3 regions of the Shewanella sp. BF02_Schw genome follow, and region 1 is predicted to be linked to each of the others. Evidence: predicted binding sites of a transcription regulator. Region 1 holds the regulator's gene; each other region holds the start of a gene.
What was found. Region 1 encodes ArgR, which controls arginine synthesis, uptake and breakdown. Its sites were predicted from a motif close to ANTGAATANNTATTCANT; they were not measured.
Positions count from the first base shown of each region.

Region 1 (3,291 bases):
TAATGATTAGCTTAACTGGTAAGAGATGTTAATCGCCGTCGAATAACATCAAAACGTTAAATTATCACCGTTTAGGCCGACATTTAGTATTAAGATGGATGAAGTTAATATGGGTAACCAAGTTATGCCTCGTGAACAGTTAGGAATTTGCGCAGAAGGGAATTTACACAGTGTGTACTTGATGTTTAATGCCAACGATGGTGTTGAAGATCAGTTACGCCCATCTATTGCTAATGTAGCGCAGTATATTTATGAACTCACGGATCAATATGCCGACAGTGCTTTTAATGGCTTTGTGGGTATTGGGGCTAATTTTTGGGATACCTTTTATCCAGAATCTCGCCCTGCATTATTAAAACCTTTTCCGGCCATGAGTGAAGGTAACCGTGATGCACCTGCAATGGAATATGATCTGTTTATTCATATCCGTTGTGATCGCTATGATATTTTGCATCTTGTCGCCAATGAAATAAACCAAATGTTTGAAGATTTGGTCGAGTTAGTCGATGAGGAACGTGGCTTTCGCTTTATGGACAGTCGTGACTTAACAGGTTTTGTTGATGGTACTGAAAACCCTAAAGGACGCCATCGTCAACAAGTTGCACTTGTCGGTGATGAAGATCAAGAATTTGTCTCTGGTAGTTATGTTCATGTCCAAAAATACATGCATAACTTAAGTAAGTGGCATCGTTTACCGCTTAAAAAACAAGAAGATATTTTTGGTCGTACCAAAGTTGATGATATTGAGTATGAATCAGAAGATAAGCCATTAACCAGCCACACAAAACGAGTTAACTTAAAAGATCCACACGGTAACGCATTAGAAATTTTACGTCAAAGCATGCCATATGGTTCGATTAGAGAACAAGGATTGATGTTTATTTCAGTATGTCGTACACCGGATCACTTCGAACAAATGCTCCGCAGTATGGTGCACGGTGATGGTCACGGGAATCATGATCATTTGATGTTGTTTACTAAAGCGCTGACTGGATCGTCTTTCTTTGTGCCATCATTGGATTTTTTAACTCAATTTGATGATGCGTAAACGCCAGTTTTAGGTAATAAAAAAGCAATGCCATGGCATTGCTTTTTTATTGAAATGGTTTTTTATTCACTATAGTTGAATAAAGATCTAACCGTTTCTAATGTCTCATCAATGGTTTTAATACTTGCTGGACAGATGAAAATAGTATCATCACCGGCAATAGTACCTAATATCCCTTCTGGTTTGCCTATTGAGTCGAGCAAACGGGCGATTAATTGCGCAGCACCAGGGCTAGTTCTTACCACGATCATGGCTTGGTTATGATCGACATCCAATACCAAATTTTTAACTGGGCTACCCGCAGTAGGTACGCCTAGCTCGGCAGGGAGGCAATACACCATCTCTTGCTTAGCGTTGCGAGTGCGTACAGCACCAAATTTGCTGAGCATACGTGATACTTTAGATTGATTAATATTACCGAATCCTTCGGCTTGAAGCGCATTAACAATCTCGCTTTGGCTTCCAAAACGTTCTTCTTTGAGAATCGCTTTAAAAGTGCGTACGAGCTCATCCTGATTTCTTGTCGCTGGCATAGTGATAATTCATCTTATAGTTGTTATTCAAAAATCTAGCACATTTTGAATAGATTGACTTATTAAGTCAAGAAAGAATCAGATTTATTGAATAAAAATTCATTTTTTAATGGAACTTTAAACTGACACTAATAACTAATCCGGCGACTCATTTAAACCATAGGCTTTAGGATAAGGGTAACGATTGTTTTGTCAGTACCAATAGCGTATCACCATTTATAGACAATAGATTGAGTTTTCCTTTAGAGAAATCAACTTGTTCTACCAATGAAATCGCTTGCATCAGTTCAGCTTCTTGGGTGATTAAACTATCGATACAGGCTTTCATAGTCGAACCTGATGGTGCAAGTTGAAGCAAGTGACCTTGTTGGGCGTAACGACCAAAAAATTGATTACAACTATTATTACCTGTCAGTTCACCGTTTGGAGCAAAAACTAAATTTGCTGGGCTATTATTAATGGTAGGAGTGTCGAGGACGACTTCTACATGCCAAGTACCAATTAATTGTTCATTTGAGACAATTTGAGTGTGGCTTTGACAAGCACTAAGGCCTAAAAATATAACAGTGGCGCCGAGAATATGCTTTATCATGTTGAGAGATTTCCATATACCAAAAAATTGCCGTTATTCTACTACTTGAGTGTGAATAAGAGCGTAAATAATTGTAATGTTTTGGATTAATGAACATTATTTAACGTATTAAAGAGTCGCAAATGATCAAATTAGTTAAAGTGTTACATTTCGTCGGTTTAATCATGTTGTTGGTGGGTGTCGGCTTATATTGGCAAAGTGATATCGGTCAACAAGTCAGTGGGATGTTGGTCATTGCTTCACTCATTGGCGTGGGAACACTAATTATGTCTCCGCTGCCCGTTGCGCTAGTGATAGAATGGGCTAAGAAACAATCTCCCAATTCAGGGTCAAAGGAATAATCATTGTCATTTATTATCCGTAAGGCGTTATTAACCGATGTTGCTGCTATTGTGCAGTTAGAACGAGCCCATGTTGATGATGAGTTGGTAGGTTCAAATAGCCAACTTCATGCTCATTCATTTACCAAAGCAGAGGTGAGCCAGTTGATAAATCAACATTGGTTTATCGTAGCTGAAGAGCAAGGGGTGATCATTGGATATGTGATGGCGGCAAAATGGTCATTTTTTTCCTCGCAACCATTGTACCGACATATTATTCAAAAACTTAAGTTTGCCGATTTAAATGGACAAGCTTTATCGACGACTAACACGTGCCAATATGGACCCGTTTGGATACAAGAATCAAAACGCGGCCAGGGAGTTTTTTCGGCGCTGGTTACCGAATTAAAAAAACAAGTGGCAGATACCTTTCCATTTATGGTGACGTATGTTGCCGCTGACAATGCGCGTTCGTTGGCAGCACATCAACAAAAAGCCGCAATGACAGAGATTGATCAATTTCGTTTTGAACAACGTGATTATTGTTTACTGGCCACAGCTAATATTACGTGATCGTTATACTAAGGGGTGTTGATAAAGTGGTTATTTATGAGGAATATTATGAGTACTAACTTTGAAGCACTCTTTTCACCCTATTTGGATTTAAGATTATCTGCATTTGACAATATGAAGCTAATAGCCGCGGTGTTGACTGATGCGACAGAGTTGTATGAGTGTGTTGAAGCCGATTTACAAAATCCAGATGATCCGCAATTGCAGCTATCGGGGTATTTTGTG
Region 1 is NZ_JABKAW020000007.1:182,825-186,115, forward strand. Features, by position in the region: gene HNW13_RS20755 (Dyp-type peroxidase) at 110-1,048, shown strand; gene argR (transcriptional regulator ArgR) at 1,111-1,581, opposite strand; gene HNW13_RS20765 (META domain-containing protein) at 1,748-2,173, opposite strand; gene HNW13_RS20770 (hypothetical protein) at 2,296-2,514, shown strand; gene HNW13_RS20775 (GNAT family N-acetyltransferase) at 2,518-3,066, shown strand; gene HNW13_RS20780 (hypothetical protein) at 3,115-3,291, shown strand, end outside.

Region 2 (3,291 bases), on a different contig from region 1:
ATCCGGCTTTTTTATGTGTTAACGGCCTTGTTACTTCTACAAATCTAACGCAAGAATTTTTGAACGACGCTGATAGTTATACAGCTGTTTTTTCTTATTCGGCAGTTCTTCAACATCAACAATATTAAAGCCATGCTCTAAAAACCAATGGATACTACGGGTCGTTAACGCAAATAGACGTGAATAACCACGCACGCGAGCTTGGCCAATAATGTTATTAAGCAAAATGCTACCACGATCAGCATCGCGATAATCAGGATGAACCACTAAACACGCAAACTCACCCGCATTGTCTTCTTCAAACGGATACAAAGCTGCACAACCAATCACTAAGTTGTCGCGCTCAACCAGCATAAACTGTTCAATTTCCATCTCGAGTTGCTCGCGTGAGCGACGCACCAAAATGCCTTGTTCTTCCAATGGGCGAATAAGGTTTAAGATACCGCCTATGTCGCTAATAGTCGCTCTACGTAAACGTTCGGCGCTTTGGGTAACAATTTGGGTACCGATCCCTTCGCGTGAAAACAACTCTTGCAGTAACGCACCATCTTCTAAATAACTGACTAAGTGACAACGAGGTACACCTCGGCGGCATGCTTCAATACTGGCTTTTAAGAATGCAACGGTGCCAACTGAAGTATGGTCATCTACAGCCATCGTCTTGAGCATTTCTTCAATATCGTCCGGCATCAGCTCGGCAATCACTTCACCATTTTTACCGATAAGGCCGTTGGTATCACTAAAACCAATAATCTTATCGGCCTTTAACTTAATCGCTACTTGGGTCGCAACTTCTTCAGCGGTCAGGTTAAAGCTTTCACCTGTAACAGAAGCGGCAATTGGCCCCATTAACACAATACCGTTATTGTCTAATTGACGACGTAAGCCTTGCGCATCAATACGACGCACTTTGCCACTTAAACAAAAATCGACACCGTCATCTACACCTAATGGTTGTGCAATAACAAAATTACCACTCACAAGGTTTATTTGCGCATTTTGCATTGGCGTATTGCCTAAGCTCATCGACAACCTAGCAGTAATATCAAATTGAGTCGCCCCAGCAACCTGCTTGATAATCTTCAGGGTTTCATCATCGGTAATACGAATACCATTGTGATATGCCGGTTCAATTCCAGCCGCCTTTAAACCTGCATCAATCTGTGGTCTTGCTCCATAAACTAATACCACCTCAATCCCAAGTGAATGCAACAAAGCCACATCATTTAAAATACCGCGGAATTGTGGGTGCGCTAATGCTTCGCCACCCAACATAACGACAAAAGTTTTACCTCTATGAGCATTAACATAGGGTGCAGAATGACGAAATCCATCAACTAATTCAGTGGTTCTCACGGGCAAATTCACCTCGGTATAGGTTTGATGTTCATTAATGACGATGACAATAAATGCCACATGACGGTTTGCTGTATCAAAAAAGAATGGTATTGCATTTTAATTCACTTTTAAAGCATTTTATTTCACTTTAAGTAAAACACAGTGTCTCAATTTATTATGAAAAAATCATTACAGCCAAAAAGTTAGCTTGTTTTAGTCGTTAATAATACTTTACGCATTTAATTATGATATTTGCATCACATCTGTATAGCAATATTTCAACATAATGGCGATATCACCATGCGGAAATGGCTCAATAAAATCCAATGACATTAGCCATGTACCTCGAGACATAAACAGCTGCTGTATAGACTAAATTCAGAACCTGACTAACGGTGTTTACTCAGCTGATTATTGTTCGATTCAGTATAGACTATTTTCAAACAGGCATAAAAAAAGCCCCAATTAAGGGGCTTTTTTAAGAATCAAAAATCAATTACTTGATTTTAGCTTCTTTGTACATAACGTGCTGACGAATGACTGGATCAAATTTCTTGATTTCCATTTTTTCAGGCATGTTACGCTTGTTCTTTTCAGTAGTGTAGAAGTGACCAGTTTTAGCACTAGATACTAATTTGATCTTCTCACGATTACCTTTAGATTTAGCCATTTTCTATTATACCTTCTCGCCACGGGCACGAAGTTCTTTAACAATCACTTCAATACCTTTCTTGTCGATAATACGGATACCTTTAGTAGATACACGTAATTGCACGAAACGCTTTTCTTCTTCTAACCAAAAACGGTGGTTTTGTAGGTTAGGTAAAAAACGACGACGAGTCGAATTTTTTGCGTGCGAACGGTTGTTACCAACCATTGGCTTCTTGCCAGTTACTTGGCATACTCTTGACATGTCAATCTTCTCCAAAACAAATTTTTAACGCTCGAGCATTAATGTGCCTCGTATGGCCGTCGCCCGAGGCACAAAGAGGGCGCATTTTATACACGATTGACCATAGAAGATCAAGCAGTGTTTATACAATCCACCCACGCTCGGCAAAGGAGACTATCTCCTGATCACCTACAACCATATGATCTAACAAAGAAACATCTATGGTTGCCAATGCATTTTTTATTCGCTCAGTTATTCGCCGATCAGCCTGACTTGGCTCTGCAATGCCAGACGGGTGATTGTGACACACAATTACCGCTGCCGCTTTTTTCTCCAAAACAAGGCTTACAACCTCGCGAGGATAAACAGAAGCAGAATCGATGGTGCCACGAAATAATTCTACAAATTGAATGACTCTATGTTGGGTATCCAACAATAGTAAGGCGAACACTTCATAGGATCGGTCTGCCAATTGTCTCATTAAATAGTCCCGAGTTAAATCAGGATTTGTCAAAATTTGCCCTCTTTGTAGATTTTCATGGGCAATTCGCTTAGAAATTTCCGCTGCAGCCTGTAATTGAGCATATTTTACCGGCCCAACACCGGCTAATTTACATACTTGGCTTTTAGGTGCGCTCAGTAAACTGCGCAAACCACCAAACTGATTAATCATGTTTCGGGCTAAATCGACCGCATTTTGCCCTGCCAGACCATTACGTAATATCACCGCAAGCAATTCTGCATCCGAAAGATGCCCTGCACCTTTGAGCAATAATTTTTCTCGCGGTCCTTCTCCTTGTGGCCAATCTTTAATTCCCATGAATGTCCCTTATATTCAATGTGGCGATGCCATTAAACGCATTAAGTCGACTCTGAATAACAAAAACAACACAGAATCAGCAAGCACAGTACCAATAACGAATTGTTGTCTTTTTCAAAAATAGAGTTCGAATTGCTTATACCAATCTCATTAAATATCTGATCAGTTCAGAGTCTCTCAGGTTTTTTAATTCAAGGCGCATTGATGTAGAAATGGCTGTTCCCTTTTAAATCGATGCAAC
Region 2 is NZ_JABKAW020000006.1:215,223-218,513, reverse strand. Features, by position in the region: gene argA (amino-acid N-acetyltransferase) at 37-1,356, opposite strand; gene rpmG (50S ribosomal protein L33) at 1,835-2,008, opposite strand; gene rpmB (50S ribosomal protein L28) at 2,015-2,251, opposite strand; gene radC (DNA repair protein RadC) at 2,373-3,050, opposite strand.
Region 2: the regulator ArgR is predicted to act here: its motif matches at 1,448-1,465, upstream of argA (amino-acid N-acetyltransferase).

Region 3 (3,291 bases), on a different contig from region 1:
ACGAATAGCTCAAAAAAGTTAACCGGTATTTTACTACCAATTAAAAGAGCACCTACCTCGCTCATATAAATAAGCTGAGTAACCGATAAAGCAGCAATAACAAAACGGGTCAAATCTGATTCTATAGAGCTGGCCAAAATGGATGGGATAAACATATCGGCAAACCCTACCACAATCGTTTTCGAGGCTTCGGTAGCTTCTGGAATATGCAGCAGTTCTAACAGCGGAATAAATGGCATACCTAAGTAATTAAAAATAGGCGTATGCTCAGCCAACACTAATGCGACGGTACCAATAGCCATAACAACAGGGATAACCCCGAATATCATATCGACAACGTTTTTAATCCCTTCCGTTAGCACATGCTTAATGCCACCTGCAGAAGATGCGCGTTGCATTGCTTGATCAAATCCCCACGAAAACACACCATGATTGGCTGGGATCGTTTCGTCATCTTCATGGCGAGGGGTATTATCAATATACAGATCTTTCTTCCATGATAGCGGCGGTAATTTAGGGACTATTATTGCAGCAACAAAACCAGCTAAGCACACTGTCAGATAGAACGGCACAAACAAGTGCTCAAGTTTGACCTGTGATATCACCACTAGGCTAAAGGTTATCGATACGGCAGAAAAGGTTGTACCAATAACAGCAGCTTCGCGTGCAGTATAGAAACGGGTTTCGTATTGTTTAGTGGTCATTAAAATGCCCACACTGCCATCGCCTAACCAAGATGCCATGCAGTCAATAGCACTGCGACCAGGTAAATTGAATATTGGGCGCATTACTTTGGTTAATAATGTGCCAAAAAACTCCAATAAACCAAAATTGAGCAATAGCGGTAATAACATGCCAGCAAAAATAAATACTGAAAATAGTACAGGTACTAAATCATTCAGAACTAAGCCACCCGTGGCCGATGAAATAATCGCTTCGGGGCCCACTTGCAAATAAACCATGACGATAAAAATTGCGCCTAGAATGCGCACCGCTAACCAAAATAAATTCACTTTCAGTAAAGTGCGTAAAAAAGTACTTTTACGCACGAATTTAGGATTAATGAGCTGTGTGAGTAACGAGGCCAATGCCATTAATACTACAATGCAGGTAACAATAAGCTGAATCGAACTGCCCATTTGGCTTTGCAACGCTTTTGAGATGATTGCAATCGGAATGGTAATCGAACCTTCGACATTGATAGGCGTCATGAACAGTAACAAGCCAATCAGTGACGGAATAATAAAGGTGAGAATTGTTTTAATGTTATGTTTTTTATGTGTCACGTTAAATACACCTTACTTATGTGTTCTAAGTTGGCCAGCTGTGCTACCCAACTGTTTATTATGGACCAAAATTGAATGTCCATTCAGTTGTTTTTTTGGGTAGGCAAGGTTACCCCCTTATTTGCTGTATGTAAAATGATAACTTAATCGAATAGATATTAGTTAAATGTGAGTAGATATTTACTTTAAGAAATTGTTGGGGTATATGGTTAAAATCTAATTTAATCAGCCTGTTGAAACTTTGTTGCGGGTGTGTGTTATCTTTGGATCTAGCACTTTTTTATGGTTTGTATGCCATTAATAAACATGGATATGATGACGGTTCATGACCACTTTTATTAATGGCTATCAAGTAGCGTTTATAAGGTTAACTCGCTGGAGTATTGGGCTCAAGGGAATAGTCCATGCCCGGTAACCCTAACCAATAGCCATTGCAATGATGATTGATAATCGATGCCTGTTTATTGTCATTAAACTGTTTATTAATTAGCGATTTACTATTAAGCGGCTCTTCTGTTATTTGTGTTAATACATCAGCAAGTTCTGAACCCATGGCTATATCGGCTAATTTATTGGGGGATATACGCCAATAATCAATCCCCATGTCTATCATTTGTGGAATTTGGTTAATCAGGTTTACCTGCGCCGCAGATTGAGTTTGAATGCCATTTAAGCGGAGTAACGGTTGTGACTCTTGAGTTTGAGCCAGTAAGCCTTTGCTATGGCGTTGGCAAATAGTTTGACACTTATCTTTTGGCAATTGGTAATGTTTGGCGGTAAAACAGCGTGCAGAATGTGCCAAGGGTAAATAGCCGTGACCGAGCACCTCTATTTCAAAAGCGGGTTTATCACCTTGATTGATGACGGTGTTTAACCACTGCTGTGATAATTCACAAGGCATGACAAAACGGTACATCCCTTTTTGGTGCAATAAATCAAGACTGGTCCGATTGTAATTATTGATTGTTGGCCCACATACAAAGGGGACTTTCGCTTGGTGCGCATAATGTACTGCAGCCATATCATTCGCTTCGATACTAAAATCACCATTATCAATAGCTCGTTTCAGTTCATTAAGCTCAGATTGCGCTTCTATCAAAGCCATGGTTGATAACACCACATGTTTGCCATGAGACTTGAGCATATTGGCGAGATCTAGGTAGTCGTTAAACTTCAGTTCACGGCGGCGGCTACATACGGTTTCACCTAAATAAACGCTATCGATGTTACTCAATGCTACTTGCTGATAAAAGTGCTCAACGTCAGATTTTGACCAGCAGTAACTAATTGGAGCGAGAGATATTTTCATTGTAAAACCTTATTGCCATTGACGCTCATAAGCGCCCAATGTAGTGATTTGTCCTTCGGATACTTTTGCTAACGCTTGCGACCATTGTGGTTGCTCGCAAAAAGACTCGGGGTTAGCTAAATAAGTGTCGATAGCGCTACGCCAAACGTGGGTGACTTGGCTGACGTAAGCAGGGCTTCGCTGACGTCCTTCTATTTTAAGTGATTTAATTCCCGCTTGGGCGAGCTCGGGTAATAAGCTTAAGGTGTTTAAACTGGTAGGTGACTCCAGTAAATACTTTGCATCATGATCGTACTCAGCAACATAACGGCCTTTACAGACCACTGGATAACCCAGTTGTTGGTTAGCATCAGCTTTATCGATTAATACATTATTGAGTCGGGTCAATTTATCGCTACCGGCATCTTGCCAACGCACATGATTAGCCGGGGAACATGAGCCGCCGGTATTAGGAGATTGTCCTGTTACATATGATGATAAATGGCAGCGTCCTTCAGCCATGATACATAAACTACCAAAAGCAAATACTTCAAGCTCAACAGGGCTCACTTTAGCTAAATCTCTAACCTGTTTAATCGACAACACTCGTGGCAATACTGCTCGTTCGATATTAAAAGCTTGTTGATAAAATGACAGAGCCCCTAAGTTTGTGGCGCTGGCTTGTACCGATAAATGTAGCGGAAGGTGCGGATAATA
Region 3 is NZ_JABKAW020000001.1:399,093-402,383, forward strand. Features, by position in the region: gene HNW13_RS01925 (YjiH family protein) at 1-1,286, opposite strand, end outside; gene HNW13_RS01930 (U32 family peptidase) at 1,654-2,595, opposite strand; gene HNW13_RS01935 (peptidase U32 family protein) at 2,605-3,291, opposite strand, start outside.
Region 3: the regulator ArgR is predicted to act here: its motif matches at 1,454-1,471, upstream of HNW13_RS01925 (YjiH family protein).